Krasilnikovia cinnamomea: one gene and its partner. The protein of the gene in region 1 interacts with the protein of each later gene in a pairwise test. Links are inferred from orthologs where the notes say so. Each region holds a gene or a part of one and is shown in the gene's direction. Other genes may lie near its edges.

Region 1 (7,740 bases):
CGGCATCCCGGACACCGAGGCGGCCGTCACCCCGGAGATGATGGCCTGCTGACGCCCGTCGCCCGGTCACGGTGATCACGCCAGCGGCGCCGGACCGGAAGGTACGGCCAGGGGGCCGGCGCACCCGCGGGGTGACGCGGCCCGGCGCGGGCCAGATCCAGTGCGGCCTGTGGTACCACCGCCAACGGGGCGGCCCGTCATGGCAGGTCAGGGCGCCGGGTGAGGTATTCGCGATGCTCGATCACCCGTACGTGGCGTGGCGGGTCGTGGACCTGAAGTAACGGTAAGGTCGCGCCCCGGCGACATGCGCCGTACTTTCCTCCGATAGGGTCTGGGTGACGGCGACGGTGCCGGCAGCAGGGCCGACCGCGCCGTGCCGCCGCCCGTGCGGCGGCGGGGATCCTCCGTAAGGCGCGGCGGCCGGGACCACACAGCCGGCCCGCGAGCAATGGTCGGCACACAGTCCTCCGCCGGTCGCATCGCCGGCGGACCGAAACGAGGAGATCCACCTGTGACCATCCGGGTTGGCATCAACGGCTTCGGCCGTATCGGCCGCAACTTCTTCCGGGCGGTTCTCGCCTCCGGCGCCGACATCGAGATCGTCGGTGTCAACGACCTGACCGACAACGCGACCCTCGCCCACCTGCTCAAGTACGACTCGATCCTCGGCCGCCTGCCGCACGAGGTGAAGGCCACCGCCGACGAGATCACCGTGGGCGGCAAGACGTTCAAGGCGTTCGCGGACCGTGACCCGGCCAACCTGAAGTGGTCGGACGTCGGCGCCGACGTGGTCATCGAGTCGACCGGCTTCTTCACCGACGCCACCAAGGCCAAGGTGCACGCGGACAACGGCGCGAAGAAGGTCATCATCTCGGCGCCCGCCAAGAACGAGGACATCACGATCGTGATGGGCGTCAACGACAACCTCTACGACGCCGCCAAGCACACGGTCATCTCCAACGCCTCCTGCACCACCAACTGCCTGGCCCCGATGGCCAAGGCGCTGCACGACGCGGTCGGGATCGAGAAGGGTCTGATGACCACGATCCACGCGTACACGCAGGACCAGAACCTGCAGGACGGCCCGCACAAGGACCTGCGCCGGGCCCGCGCCGCCGCGCTGAACATCGTCCCCACCTCGACCGGTGCCGCCAAGGCGATCGGCCTGGTCATGCCGGAGCTCAAGGGCAAGCTGGACGGTTTCGCGCTGCGCGTGCCGATCCCGACCGGCTCGGCCACCGACCTGACCTTCACCGCGTCCCGCGAGACCTCGGTGGACGAGGTCAACGCCGCGGTCAAGGCGGCCGCCGAGGGCGCGCTGCGGGGCTACCTCACGTACACCGAGGACCCGATCGTGTCGGCGGACATCGTCACCGACCCGGCGTCGTGCATCTTCGACGCGGGCCTGACCAAGGTGATCGGCAACCAGGTCAAGGTCGTCGGCTGGTACGACAACGAGTGGGGCTACTCGAACCGCCTGGTCGACCTGGTCAAGCTCGTCGGCGCCTGAGGGACGACAGCGTGAAGACTCTCGACGACCTGCTCGGCGAGGGTGTCTCGGGTCGGCGCGTGCTCGTGCGCGCCGACCTGAACGTCCCCTTCGAGAAATCCAACCCGGGCACGATCAGCGACGACGGCCGCATCCGCGCGGTGCTGCCGACCCTGGTCGCGCTGCGCGACGCGGGCGCCCGCGTGGTGGTGTGCTCGCACCTGGGCCGCCCCAAGGGCGCGCCCGACCCCAAGTTCACGCTCGCGCCGGTCGCCGCGCGCCTCGGTGAGCTGCTCGGCTCGGCCGTGGTGTTCGCGTCCGACACGGTCGGCGCGGACGCGCAGGGCAAGGCGGCGGCACTGACCGACGGCCAGGTGCTGCTGCTGGAGAACCTGCGTTTCAACGCGGGCGAGACCAGCAAGGACGACGCCGAGCGCGGCGCGTTCGCCGACCAGCTCGCCGCGCTGGCGGACGCGTACGTCGACGACGCGTTCGGCGCGGTGCACCGCAAGCACGCCTCGGTGTACGACGTGCCCGCCCGGCTGCCGCACTACGCGGGCGGTCTGGTGCTGCGCGAGGTCGAGGTGCTCAAGAAGGTCACCGAGAGCCCGGAGCAGCCGTACGTGGTGGTGCTCGGCGGCTCGAAGGTCTCCGACAAGCTGGCGGTCATCAAGGCGCTGCTGCCCAAGGTCGACAAGCTGCTCGTGGGCGGCGGCATGTGCTTCACGTTCCTCAAGGCCCAGGGCCACGAGGTCGGCAAGTCGCTGCTCGAAGCCGACATGGTGCAGACCTGCGCCGACCTGCTGGAGCAGGCGCAGGGCCGGATCGTGCTGCCGGTTGACTTCGTCGCGGCGACGGAGTTCTCCGCCGACGCCGACCACGTCACCGTGCCCGCCTCGCAGATCCCGGCGGACCGGCTCGGCCTGGACATCGGCCCGGAGTCGGTGGCGCTGTTCGCCGAGGCGATCGGCGGCGCGAAGACGCTGTTCTGGAACGGCCCGATGGGCGTGTTCGAGCTGGCCCCGTTCGCCCCGGGCACCCGCGGGGTGGCCGAGGCCATCACCAAGATCGACGGGTTCTCGGTGGTCGGCGGCGGCGACTCGGCCGCGGCCGTGCGCACCCTCGGCCTGGACGAGACCGCCTTCGGGCACATCTCCACGGGCGGCGGCGCCTCCCTGGAGTACCTGGAGGGCAAGACCCTGCCCGGCGTCGCGGCCCTGGAGAAGTGACCATGACCGAAACCCGTCGGCCGATCATCGCCGGCAACTGGAAGATGAACCTCAACCACCTGGAGGCGATCCTCCTGGTGCAGAAGCTCGCGGCCAGCCTGCCCGAGCGGACCCTCGCCGAGGTCGAGGTCGTCGTGCTGCCGCCGTTCACGGCCCTGCGCAGCGTGCAGACCGCGATCGACGGCGACAAGCTGCAGCTCGGGTACGGCGCGCAGGACGTCTCCGCGCACGCCAGCGGGGCGTACACCGGGGAGATCTCCGGCGGGATGCTGGCGAAGCTGGGCTGCACGTACGTGGTGATCGGGCACTCCGAGCGCCGCCAGTACCACAACGAGGACGACGCCCTGGTCAACGCGAAGATCAAGGCGGCGTTCGCGGCCGAGCTCACGCCGATCTTCTGCGTGGGGGAGGGCCTGGAGATCCGGGAGGCCGGCAACCAGGTGTCGCACGTGCTGGCCCAGGTCGACGCGGGCCTGGACGGGCTCAAGGCCGAGCAGGTCAAGCAGACCGTCATCGCGTACGAGCCGGTGTGGGCCATCGGCACCGGCAAGACCGCCACCCCGGAGGACGCGCAGGAGGTCTGCGGCGCGATCCGGGCCCGGCTGACCGAGCGGCACGGCGCCGAGGTCGGCGAGGCCGTCCGGATCCAGTACGGCGGCTCGGTCAAGGCCAGCAACGCCGCCGCGATCATGGCGCAGCCGGACGTCGACGGCGCGCTCGTCGGCGGCGCCAGCCTGGACGCGGACGAATTCGCGGGGATCTGCCGGTTCTCGGAGCACGTGGGTCGTTAGCGGCGTTCGCGCCCGGCCGTCCCCGGGGCGGCCGGGCGCGGACGTGACCGCTATTGTTGGGGCGCTGCTGCGCCCGTCGAGAGGACGAAACCGACCATGCCGATCGCGTTCACGTACACGTTGATCGTGTTGCTTTTCATCACCAGCATCCTGCTGACCCTGCTGATCCTGCTGCACCGCGGCAAGGGCGGCGGCATGTCGAGCATGTTCGGTGGCGGCGTCACCTCCAGCCTGGCCGGCTCCAGCGTCGCGGAGAAGAACCTCGACCGCTACACCGTGCTGGTGGGCATCGTCTGGTTCGCCTGCATCGTCGGCCTCGGTCTCTGGCTGCGGGTCACCCAGTCCGGCGGCTGAAACGACACGAGTCGGTTACCCGCCGACACTTCTCCCGGTGGCCCGGGAGACGTAGACTCTGCCGCGCGGTCCGGTCTATCCCGGGTCGCGCGGTTCTTTCCTCGGGGTCCCGTAACGGGGGATCTCCCGCCGCTTCGGCGGTGAAGTATGACGCCCCTCGAGACAGGAGTGACATCCGTGTCCAGTGGCAGTGCGATCCGCGGCAGCCGCGTCGGCTCCAGCCCGATGCGCCCGGACGAGCGCAGCGAACCCGCACCCCGGCGCGAGGTCACCTACTGGTGCGCCACGGGCCACCGGGTCGAGGTGCGCTTCGCCGCCGAGGCCCCCTTGCCGGAGACGTGGGACTGCCCCCGCTGCGGGCAGCCCGCCGGCCTGGACCGGCAGAACCCGCCGGGTCGTAGCCGGGTCGAGCCGTACAAGTCGCACCTGGCGTACGTGAAGGAGCGTCGCTCGGACGCCGACGGCGAGGCGATCCTCGCCGAGGCCCTCGCGAAGGTGCGCCAGCGCCGCGGCGAGTGACCGGCGGCGCGTGACCGTTGGCGGCGTCGCGGCACTTGAGGGATCCGGCGGGGCGAACCCAACGGCAACCCGCGTGCGCCCGTTCGGCGCTCTTCGGCCGCGCCCAGCGCCCGAACGGGATGGCATGACCGACACGATGATCGTTGAGCTGGCCATGCAGGCACTGACCATCGCCACCAAGATGTCCGCGCCGATCCTGTTGACCGCGCTGCTGATCGGCTTCGCGATCTCGCTGTTCCAGTCCGTCACCCAGATCCAGGAGGCGACCCTGTCCTTCGTGCCCAAGGCGGCCGGGGTCGGGGTGGCGCTGCTGGTCAGCGGCAACTGGATGCTGCACGAGATGGTCACCTACACGACCCAGCTGTTCGACAAGGTGCCGCAGCTCCTCGCCGCCTGACGGCAGGCGGCCGGGCCGCGCACCGGCCCGTCAGCCTGCTGGCTACCCGGGGCCCGGCGGCACCCACGGCAGTACCAGGTCCGGCAGCAGGCGGAAGCCCTCGACGAACACCCCCGGCCATCACGTCGTCCGTGACGTACAGGCGCAGGCCGTGCCGCTGCGCGAGGCGGCGGGCGACCGTGGACTTGCCCGCGCCACTGCCCCCGCCGATCCAGTACGCGTGCGCCAGCGGCGCCGCGGCCTCCGTGCTCAGCGCAGGCTACGCAGCTTCGACGGGACGTTCGCGGCGGCGGCCCGGTCCAGCAGCCACAACGTACGGTCGGTGCCGGTCGCCCCGGCCGCGGGCAGCTGCTTGGGCCCGGCCCCGCTGATCGCCATGCCGACCGCGGCGGCCTTGTCCGGTCCCGCCGCGACCAGCCACACCTCCTCGGCACTCTGGATCGTCGGCAGGGTCAGCGTGACCCGGGTCGGCGGTGGCTTCGGGCTGTTGTGCACCGGCGCGGTGGTGCCGGTCGCGTGGTACACCGGGTGCTCCGGGAAGATCGACGCCACGTGGCCGTCCTCGCCGACGCCCAGCATGAGCACGTCGAAGTGCGGCAGTTCGGAGCTGCCCGGCTTGGCGGCGGCGGCCAGCTCGCGGGCGTACCGGGCGGCGGCCGCGGCCGCGTCGTCGCCGTCCGGGCCGCCGGCGGCGGGCATCGGGTGCACCCGGGCCGGGTCCAGCGACAGAGCGTCCAGCAGGGCCTCGCGGGCCTGGGTCTCGTTGCGCTCCGGGTCACCGGCGGGCAGGAACCGCTCGTCGCCCCACCACAGGTCGACGTGCGTCCAGTCGATCGCGTCCGCGGCGGGCAGCTCCCGGACCGCGCGCAGCACCTTCGCGGCGACCCGGCCGCCGGTCAGCACGATGCTGGCCCAGCCCCGCTCGGCCTGCGCGTCGATGATCTTCACAACCAGCCGCGCCGCCACGGCCGACGCCAGGATCTCGGCGTCGGGGACGACCACCACAACCGTCTCGCTCATGTTCTCCCTTGTCATGACGAGGTCGTGCGGTACGCCGCACGCCCCCGGTGTTTCGGCACGGACCGGGACACGGCACCGGCCCGGCCACGCTCGCGGCGCCGGGTCAGACGGGCGAACCGCCGGGCCCCGCCATGGCGCCCTCCACGGCCCCGGCCCGCTCGGCGAGCGCCGGATCCTTCCACACGTGCACCCGCATCGCGTGGCGCTGATCGAGGTCGGGGATGCCCGCCATCGCGCCGAGCGCGTCGGCGTAGACCTGGTCGGCGTCGAGCCGCCGCAACTCCTCCGCCAGCTCGTCACCGACGGGACGCTTCGGCAGCGGCATGTACCGGTCCTCCTGGCCGGTACGGCTGAACAGCGCCGTGCCCTCCTCGCGGGTCACGGTCACGCAGTCGCCGTTGGCGCACTGCAACTGCACCGACTGCATCCGCGGCGCCCGGTCGGTGTGCTCCCACTCCGGGTCGATGTGCAGCCGCGACTTGAGCCAGCCGGACATCAGCGCGGCCGTCGGGTCGGTACGCGGCGCCACGATCTTCGCGCCGACGACCTCCTCCTCGGTGGTGTCGAACGCGCCCGCGACCAGGGTGCGCCACAGGGTGATCCGGGTCCAGGTGAGGTCGGTGTCGCCGGGGGCGTAGTCGTGGGCCCGCTGCACCAGCGCGGCCACCGGGTCGGGCGCCTGCTTCGAGTCGGTGATCCGGCGGTCGGCGACCACGCCGAGGAAGTCGTTCGCGATCATCTCGGGTGGCTCGCCGTGCCACCACGTCACCACGGGCACGTCCGGGGCCAGCAGCGGCATGACCACCGACTCGGCGTGCAGGGCGAGCCGGCCGTACATGCGCATGACGACCGCCTCGGCGGGCCCGAGCCGGCCGCCCACGACGATCTCCGCGTCCAGGCGGCTGCGGCCCTCCAGATCCGAGCGGACCACGATGAGCAGGCGGCACGGGTGCGCCGCGGCGGCGATCGTGGCGGCGGCCTCGGCCTCGCGGACCATCTTCTCCTCGACCACGGCCACCAGGGTCAGCGCGAGACCGCTGGCCACCCCGCCCGCGGAGCGGCGTTCGGCGGCGAGGGCCTTGACCACCTCGTTGCCGGTGGTGTCCCACAACCCGATCATGCTCGCCTCCAGGCGCGGCCCTCGCGGGCCAGCATCTCGTCGGACGCCCGGGGGCCCCACTCGCCGGACCGGTACGGCTCCGGGGTGGTCCCGGCCCACGCCGCCTCCAGCGGGTCGATCACCCGCCAGCTCTGCTCCACCTCGGCCGCGTCCGGGAACAGGGTCCGGTCGCCGACCAGGACGTCGAGCACGAGCCGCTCGTACGCCTCGGGGCTGGACTCGGTGAACGCCTCGCCGTACTGGAAGTCCATCGCGATGTCGCGGACCTCCATCGTGGTGCCCGGCACCTTGGAACCGAACTTCAGCACCACGCCCTCGTCGGGCTGGACCCGGATGACGAGCTGGTTGTTGCCCAGCATCTCCACGTCGGCGGGGTTGAACGGCAGGTGCGGCGCCTTCTTGAACAGGATCGCGATCTCGGTCACCCGGCGCGGCATCCGCTTACCGACCCGGACGAAGAACGGCACCCCGGCCCAGCGGCGGTTCTGGATGCCCAGCCGCACGGCCACATAGGTCTCCGTGGTGGAGTCGGGGGGTACGCCCTTCTCCTCCAGGTAGCCGACGGCGCGCTCGCCGGCCACCCAGCCGGGCAGGTACTGGCCGCGTACGGAACCGTGCGCGATGTCCGCGGGCAGGCTGATCGCCTTGAGCACCTTCAGCTTCTCGGCGCGGATCTCGTTGGGGTCGAAGCTGGTCGGCTCCTCCATGCCCACCAGCGCCAGCAGTTGCAGCAGGTGGTTCTGCAGCACGTCGCGGGCGGCCCCGGCGGAGTCGTAGAACGCGGCGCGGGTGCCGATGCCGACGTCCTCGGCCATGGTGAT
Region 2 (7,516 bases), 960 kb from region 1 along the record:
CGCGTACGCGCAGCCGCCCAGCGCGAACGCCTCCGGCACCGCCTCGCGCAGGAAGAACTCGCCGTGCTGGCGTTCGAAGGGCGCCGGCAGCGAGGGCATGAAACGCTGGGTGAGCGGGTCCGCGTAGCCCGCCACCACCGCGTCGAGGTCGTCCGGGCGGTAGATCCGCAGCCGTACGCCATCCCCCTCGATCGTCGGTACGATCATGCGGCGCCTTCCTTCCGCGTCGTCTCCTCCGGCAGCAGTGCCGCGACCCAGCAGTCGCGGCGGCCATCATCGCGGCCCAGCCCCGCCCTGGCTATTCCCTCGATGGTGAACCCCGCCCTCTCGGCGACCCGCCGGGAACCAGGGTTTGCCACCTCGGCGCGCCATTCGAGGCGGCGCAGCCCGAGCGCGGCGAAACCCCACGCGGAGATGGCGCGCAGGGCTTCGGTGGCGTAACCGCGGCCGCGGACCTGCGGCGCGATGACGCAGCCGATCTCCCCGACGGCCGGGTCGGTGGGGCGCACCCGGACGTCGATCGAGCCGACGCAGGCGTCGTCGCGGTCCGCGACGACGAAGACCGCCTCCTCGCCGCGCGCCCACAGCGCCGGCACCTCCGCACGCACGTACGCGGCAAGCCGCGCCTCCGCCGACGGGCTCCCGACGGGCCGCGTCTCCACTACCGGGCTCTCCACGGGCCGCGCCTGCGCCACCAGGCCTTCGATCGGCCGGGCCCCCGGTAGCGGGCGCTCGGCGGGCCAGGCCCGCGCCGGCGGGTCGTCGGTGGGTTGCGCCGGCCGGTATGGGCCGCCGAACCAGCGGACCGACTCGGGGTCGGCCAGCGCCCGGGCCAGCCCGGGCAGGTCCCGCTCGGCCGGCCGGCGCAGCGTGACCGGACCGGCCGGCAGGGTGGGCGGCGGGCGGCCGAACGTGTACGCCGTGCGCCGCACCCAGTCCGCGACCTCCCAGCCGGGCGGGGTGAGCTGCCCCGGCAGCAGCCAGCCGAACCACTCGTCGACCCGGGCGCCGTCGCGCGGGCGCCGGTGTGCCGGGACGACACCCGCCACGGTGAACCCGAGCCGCAGGCCGGTCAGCCGGGAGGCGTGGTTGCCCACCGCGGCGCGCCAGTCGACGCGGGCCAGCCCGAGCCGGTGAAAACCGAACTCCAGCAGCACCCGACCGGCCCGCTCGGTGATCCGGCGCCCGCGCGCCCACGGTGCCGACCAGTAGCCGATCTCCGCGCTGCCGGCCCGCTCGTCGACGCCGTGCAGGGCCACCGAGCCGAGCAGCTCACCGGTCGCGGCGGCGGTGACCGCGCCGCCGTACGTCGTACCGTCCGCCAGCCCCGCGCTGGCGGCGTCGATGAACTCCCGCGCGTCAGACAGCGTGTACGGCACCGGCGAGCTGTTCGCCCAGCGGGAGATCTCAGCGTCGTCGCGGGCCCGGACCAGCTCCCCGGCGTCCGCGCGGCGGAACCCGCGCACCACCAGCTCGCCGGCGCGCAGCTCGAACGGGGCCACCCGGCCATCCTGCCGGACTCGCCGGGCGCCGGTGTGCGCTGTCAGCGAACGACCGGCCGTGTTTCGCCATGTTTGCACGGTTAACGGGAGGCTCGGGTCACAGACCGCTCGCCGAGGTGCCTACGATGGGGGCGCAGACTGGTCTAGGGAGAGTTGGCCCGTGTCGATATTGGAAAAGGTCCTCCGTGCCGGTGAAGGACGCATGGTGCGCCGGCTCAAGGCGATCGCGGACGCCGTCAACTCGATCGAGGACGACTACGTCGACCTGACCGATGATGAGCTGCGCGACCTGACGGAGCAGTTCAAGCAGCGCTACGCCGACGGGGAGTCGCTGGACTCGCTGCTGCCCGAGGCGTTCGCGACGGCCCGGGAGGGTGCCCGCCGGGTGCTCGGTCAGCGGGCGTACGACGTCCAGATCATGGGTGCGGCCGCCCTGCACTTCGGCAACATCCCGGAGATGAAGACCGGCGAGGGCAAGACCCTGACCGGCGTCTTCCCGGCGTATCTGAACGCGCTGTCCGGCAAGGGCGTGCACATCATCACGGTGAACGACTACCTGGCGCAGCGCGACGCCGAGTGGGTGGGCCGGGTGCACGTGTTCCTCGGGCTGACGGTCGGCGTGATCCTGCCGAACCGGCCCGCCGCCGAGCACCGTGCCGCATACCAGTGCGACATCACGTACGGGACGAACAACGAGTTCGGCTTCGACTACCTGCGCGACAACATGGCGTGGTCGCGGGACGAACTGGTGCAGCGGGGTCACAACTTCGCGATCGTCGACGAGGTGGACTCCATCCTCATCGACGAGGCCCGGACCCCGCTGATCATCTCCGGCCCGGCCGAGCACTCCGCCCGGTGGTACGGCGAGTTCGCCTCGATCGTCAAGCGCCTGGAGAAGGGCACGGAAGGGTCGGGCGACTACGAGGTCGACCACGCCAAGCGGACGGTCGCGATCTCGGAGCGCGGCGTCGCCCGGGTCGAGGACCGCCTCGGCATCGACAACCTGTACGAGTCGGTGAACACCCCGCTGGTCGGCTACCTCAACAACGCGATCAAGGCCAAGGAGCTCTACAAGCGCGACAAGGACTACATCGTCACCCAAGAGGGCGAGGTCCTGATCGTCGACGAGTTCACCGGCCGCATCCTGCACGGTCGCCGCTACAACGAGGGCATGCACCAGGCCATCGAGGCCAAGGAGGGCGTCGAGGTCAAGCAGGAGAACCAGACGCTGGCCACGATCACGCTGCAGAACTACTTCCGCCTCTACGACAAGCTGGGCGGCATGACCGGTACGGCGCAGACCGAGGCCGGCGAGTTCAACAAGGTCTACAAGGTCGGCGTCGTGACCATCCCGACGCACCGCCCGATGGTCCGCATCGACCACCCGGACGTCATCTACAAGACCGAGAAGGCCAAGTTCACCGCGGTCGTCGAGGACATCGCCGAGCGGCACGGCACCGGCCAGCCGGTGCTCGTGGGCACGGTGTCGGTGGAGAACTCCGAGATCCTGTCGCAGTTGCTGCGCCGCCGCGGCATCCCGCACAGCGTGCTGAACGCGAAGTTCCACGCCCAGGAGGCGACGATCATCGCCCAGGCGGGCCGCAAGGGCGCGGTCACGGTCGCCACCAACATGGCCGGTCGCGGCACGGACATCCTGCTCGGCGGCAACCCCGAGTTCCTGGCCTCCTCCGAGCTGCACCAGCGCGGCCTGGACCCGGTGGAGAGCCCCGAGGAGTACGCCAAGGCGCTCGAAGAGGTCATGCCCGCCTGGAAGGAGGCGTGCGAGGCGGAGGCCGCCGAGGTGCAGGCCGCAGGCGGCCTGTACGTGCTGGGCACGGAGCGGCACGACTCCCGGCGCATCGACAACCAGCTGCGCGGCCGCTCCGGCCGTCAGGGCGACCCCGGCGAGTCCCGGTTCTACCTGTCCTTGCAGGACGACCTCATGAAGCGGTTCCGGGCCGGTGCGGTCGAGGCCGTGATGGAGCGGTTCAACATCCCCGAGGACGTGCCCATCGAGTCGAAGATGGTCACCCGGCAGATCCGCAGCGCGCAGACCCAGATCGAGGCGCAGAACGCGGAGATCCGCAAGAACGTCCTCAAGTACGACGAGGTGCTCAACAAGCAGCGCCAGGTCATCTACGCGGAGCGCCTGCGGGTGCTCAACGGCGAGGACATGCACGACCAGGCCCGGCACATGATCGACGACGTGGTCTCCGACTACGTCACCGCCGCCACCGCCGACGGGTACGCCGAGGACTGGGACCTCGACCAGCTGTGGACGAACCTCAAGCGGCTCTACCCGGTCGGCGTCACGATCGACAACCTCGTCGAGGAGTCCGGCGGTGAACGCCACACCCTCGACCAGGAGTTCCTCATCGCGCAGCTCAAGCAGGACGCGCAGCGCGCGTACGACGCGCGGGAGGAGGAGCTGGGTCCGGAGGCGGTGCGTGAGCTGGAGCGCCAGGTGCTCCTGGCGGTGATCGACCGCAAGTGGCGCGAGCACCTGTACGAGATGGACTACCTGCAGGAGGGCATCAGCCTGCGGGCGTACGCCCAGCGCGACCCGGTTGTCGAGTACCAGCGCGAGGGTTTCGACATGTTCGCGCAGATGATGGACGGCATCAAGGAGGAGGCGGTCGGCTTCCTGTTCAACCTGGAGGTTCAGGTCGAGGAGCAGCCGACGGTCACCGTGGACCCGAGCCAGGCCGTCCCGCTGCCGGCCAGCGCCGCCGCCGGGGGCGACGGGCAGGTCGAGGTACGGGCCAAGGGCCTCGGTGGGGGCAACCGCCCGCAGCACCTGCAGTACACCTCGCCGGCCATCGACGGGGAGGCCGGTGCCGGGACTCCGGTGGTGCAGGAGGAGGGCGCGCCGGCCCTCGGCATCGGCGGCTCGCCCGTGCCCGCCAGCCCCGCGCACACCGCGGCCGCCCGCAGCGCCCGCAGTAGCGCGGGTCAGGCCCAGGCCAGCAGTGGCCCGTCGCGCAACGCGCCCTGCTACTGCGGCTCGGGCAAGAAGTACAAGCGCTGCCACGGCGCCCCCGGCGCTGTCTGACCGCTCGCATCTTCGACGGCCCGCGGGGAATCCCGCGGGCCGTCGCCGTTGTCGGCGGCCTGCCTGGCTCGGGTGGCGGCGAGCGGGCACCGGTCCACCACGACCGCCGGAACCGTCGATCTCAGACCAACTGCAGGGTCGTTGTCAGCCAGGACTGGTCGTGCAGCTCGAGGCGGAGCGCCAGTGCCCACGTCCGGCCGCCCGTGACGAGTAGGACCGTCGCCTCCACGGCGCCGGGCCGGGGCTCGCACAGGCGCAGCCGCAGCACCGCCGCCGGGGCGGCGCCGCGCCCGTGCCGATCGGTGGCGCGGCGCGAGCCGGCCCGGCGCAGCTCCGCCACCCGGTGTACCCCGGTCACCGCCTGCGCGACCACGCGGGCCGCCTGCGCCGGAAGCGTCAGGCGGCGCAGGTGCGCGGCCGGACGGTACCCGTTGAGCACCTCGACGAACGCGCTCACGAACCGGTGCACCGCCACCCGCGCCTCCCCGGATACCCCACCCGGCGTCGTTCTCGCCGCCCCGACGCCCGCCACGGCGGGTGCCGCACCGGCGCCCCTCGCTGCCGCGGGTGCCGCACCGTCGAGCGGGGCGGGCGCCGGGGATCCGGGCCACCGGAACGCTGGCTGGTGGGCCGGTGCCCACACGGACGGATCCAGTTCGTCGTCGAAGGGGGGATCGCATTGCGGCACGGGGCGGATCCGGATCGGCGGCCTGGGCCCCCGTGGTGCCACTTCGACCGTCGTCACACCGCACCATCCATCCCGTTGGTTGGAGGCGTTTCTCTGCGTTTGCTTTCGTTTGCCTCCGGTCACCGAGTGTGCCGAACCCCATGCGTACCCGTCAATGCCCAATGTGGAGCGGTGGGATCCGTGGTGGGGAGGTCAGTCGGAGTCGCGCTCGATCAGGGGGTTCTGCTGCACCCAGTCGGCGGTCTCGGAGTACTTGCGCTGGATGTACTCCTCCAGCTTCGCGCGTTCGACGCGCCACTGACCCCGCCCGCCGACCTTGATCGCGGGCAGTTCGCCGCTGCGGACCATGTGATAGACCTGCGAGTCCGTGACGTTGAGTTCGGTGGCCACGTCGGACAGCAGTAGAAACCTGGCCTCCACGCGCCTCTCCCGGCTCGACGACGATGGGCCTCAGTCTGCCACCGGTGCGGCGGCGGCGGTCGGGCCGGTGACCGCGCGGTCCGGCAGCGGGCTGGAGTACACGACGCTCGTGGTGACCGAGCCGAGCCCGGCGATCCGCCCGGTGACCTCCTCCAGGTGCCGCATCGACCGGGCCAGGACCTTGAGGACGAAGCAGTCCTCCCCGGTGACGTGGTGCGCCTCGACGATCTGCGGGGTGCTGTCCAGCAGCGCGTGGAACGGCCGGTAGTTGCCCGTGGGATACCGCAGCCGGACCAGCGCCATGATCGTCAAGCCGACCCGGGCCGGATCGACGGCCGCCCGGTAGCCGGTGATCACCCCGGTCTCCTCCAGGCGGCGGACCCGCTCGGCCACCGCGCTGGGTGACATCGCCACGATCCGGGCCAGGTCGGCGTAGCTGGCCCGCCCATCCGCCTGCAACGCTTCGACGATCCGCCAGTCGGTGCGATCCAGTGTTGATTCCACGGCCATCAGGCCATAGTACCGGTGAAGCAACGGCGGATCGCCGACCGGGCCGTTGGTCGGTAGTGCCGGCCGGCCCTTCCCATCCGTACCGTTTTGGCCATGATTCTCGAACCGCAACGCGCCGCCGCCCTGTTCGCCGAGCGCCTCGCCACCCAGACCGACGCGTCCGACGTGCACGCCGCCCTGGCCTCGGGCGAACCCGGATTCGTCCTGCTCGACGCCCGCGCGCTGGACGCCTGGAACCAGGGCCACATCCCCGGCGCGCGGCACCTGCCGCACGCCGAGATCCCCGCCCGCGCCGCCGACCTGCTGGACCCGGCCGTGCCGGTGGTCACCTACTGCTGGGGGCCGGGCTGCAACGGCGCCACCCGGGCTGCCCTCGCCCTGTCGCTGCTCGGGTACACCGCCCGCGAGATGATCGGCGGCGTCGAGTACTGGGCCCGGGAGGGCTTCCCGCTGCGTGGCGCCGACGGCGACGCCACCCGCCCGGCGGACTCGCTGGTCGCCCCGGTGGGGTCGAGCTGTGCATGTTGATCGGCCACGATCGTGACACGCGTGGTGGGTTGGACTTCCGCCGTGGCCCTCGACGGTGTACTACAGGGACGGTCCAACCACAGGGGGAGAAGAGTGCCGATCACCGATCTGGTCCGGGTGTACGTCCCGGCGACCGTGCCGATGCTGGCCGCCCTGCGCGCGTCGGGCCGGCTCGGCGACGGCCCGATGGTCGCGCACGCGGTCACCCCGGCGCTGCGCGAGTGGTACGCCGAGGGTGACGAGGAGGAGCTGGAGTACGTGGCGTTCACCCGCGCCGCCCAGGGCGCCCTGCACCTGCTGCGACTGGACACGCAGGCGCCGCGGCGCCGGGTGGTCGTCTCGGCCGACGTGCCGTCGGCAGCGCTGGTCCGCGAGGACGTCGAACTTGGATCGAGCGAGGTACGTCTGCCGCAGCCGGTGGCGCTCACCGACGTGGCCGCGATCCACGTGGACGGCGAGGAGGCGGTCACCGAGGTCGCGGCGGCGGCCGAGGTGGTGGACGAGGCGCTCGCGGGCGACCCGGACGCGCAGTTCACCGTGGACGGCGCCGAGGACCACGAACTCGAGTGGTACGCGGTCTCCGAGCTGGACGAACTGATCTAGGACGGGCTGCTCTCCGGCGCCGCGGGCGCGTCCTCGTCGTCCGGCGCCGGCCCAAGCGTGCGGCCGAGCAGGACGATGGCGCTGATCGCCCCCACGAACAGGACGATCAGGGCGTTGTTGAGCCGGGCACCGCCGAGCATCCGCTGCACGGTCAGCTCCAGCTCGCTGACCCGCCCGGCGAGGTCGAGCACCCGGGCACCCGCGGTCCGGGCC

The links. The genes of interacting proteins can lie anywhere in the genome.
Region 2: the proteins of secG (region 1) and secA interact in binary tests that used the Escherichia coli proteins (3 or more experiments, as listed by UniProt). The link is inferred for Krasilnikovia cinnamomea from one-to-one orthologs.

The regions. Positions count from the first base shown.
Region 1 is NZ_SHKY01000001.1:5,367,900-5,375,639, forward strand. What follows is about bases 2,361-5,234. They hold secG (preprotein translocase subunit SecG), read left to right. Parts: upstream 2,361-3,605; coding sequence 3,606-3,863; downstream 3,864-5,234. Other genes in these bases: EV385_RS24550 (phosphoglycerate kinase), read left to right, coding at 2,361-2,718; tpiA (triose-phosphate isomerase), read left to right, coding at 2,721-3,509; EV385_RS24565 (RNA polymerase-binding protein RbpA), read left to right, coding at 4,041-4,382; EV385_RS24570 (flagellar biosynthetic protein FliQ), read left to right, coding at 4,507-4,779; pgl (6-phosphogluconolactonase), read right to left, coding at 5,029-5,234. Also shown: DNA-binding protein WhiA, read left to right, coding at 1-52; gap (type I glyceraldehyde-3-phosphate dehydrogenase), read left to right, coding at 512-1,510; more of EV385_RS24550, read left to right, coding at 1,522-2,360; more of pgl, read right to left, coding at 5,235-5,799; EV385_RS24580 (glucose-6-phosphate dehydrogenase assembly protein OpcA), read right to left, coding at 5,903-6,919; zwf (glucose-6-phosphate dehydrogenase), read right to left, coding at 6,916-7,740. UniProt on the Escherichia coli protein: Subunit of the protein translocation channel SecYEG. Overexpression of some hybrid proteins has been thought to jam the protein secretion apparatus resulting in cell death; while this may be true it also results in FtsH-mediated degradation of SecY.
Region 2 is NZ_SHKY01000001.1:4,409,985-4,417,500, forward strand. The notes cover bases 1,354-4,754. They hold secA (preprotein translocase subunit SecA), read left to right. Parts: upstream 1,354-1,662; coding sequence 1,663-4,554; downstream 4,555-4,754. Other genes in these bases: EV385_RS20035 (GNAT family N-acetyltransferase), read right to left, coding at 1,354-1,502; EV385_RS20045 (Rv3235 family protein), read right to left, coding at 4,676-4,754. Outside these bases: EV385_RS20030 (GNAT family N-acetyltransferase), read right to left, coding at 1-207; more of EV385_RS20035, read right to left, coding at 204-1,353; more of EV385_RS20045, read right to left, coding at 4,755-5,029; EV385_RS20050 (helix-turn-helix domain-containing protein), read right to left, coding at 5,435-5,662; EV385_RS20055 (Lrp/AsnC family transcriptional regulator), read right to left, coding at 5,693-6,172; EV385_RS20060 (rhodanese-like domain-containing protein), read left to right, coding at 6,266-6,700; EV385_RS20065 (DUF6912 family protein), read left to right, coding at 6,842-7,303; EV385_RS20070 (hypothetical protein), read right to left, coding at 7,300-7,516. UniProt on the Escherichia coli protein: Required for protein export, interacts with the SecYEG preprotein conducting channel.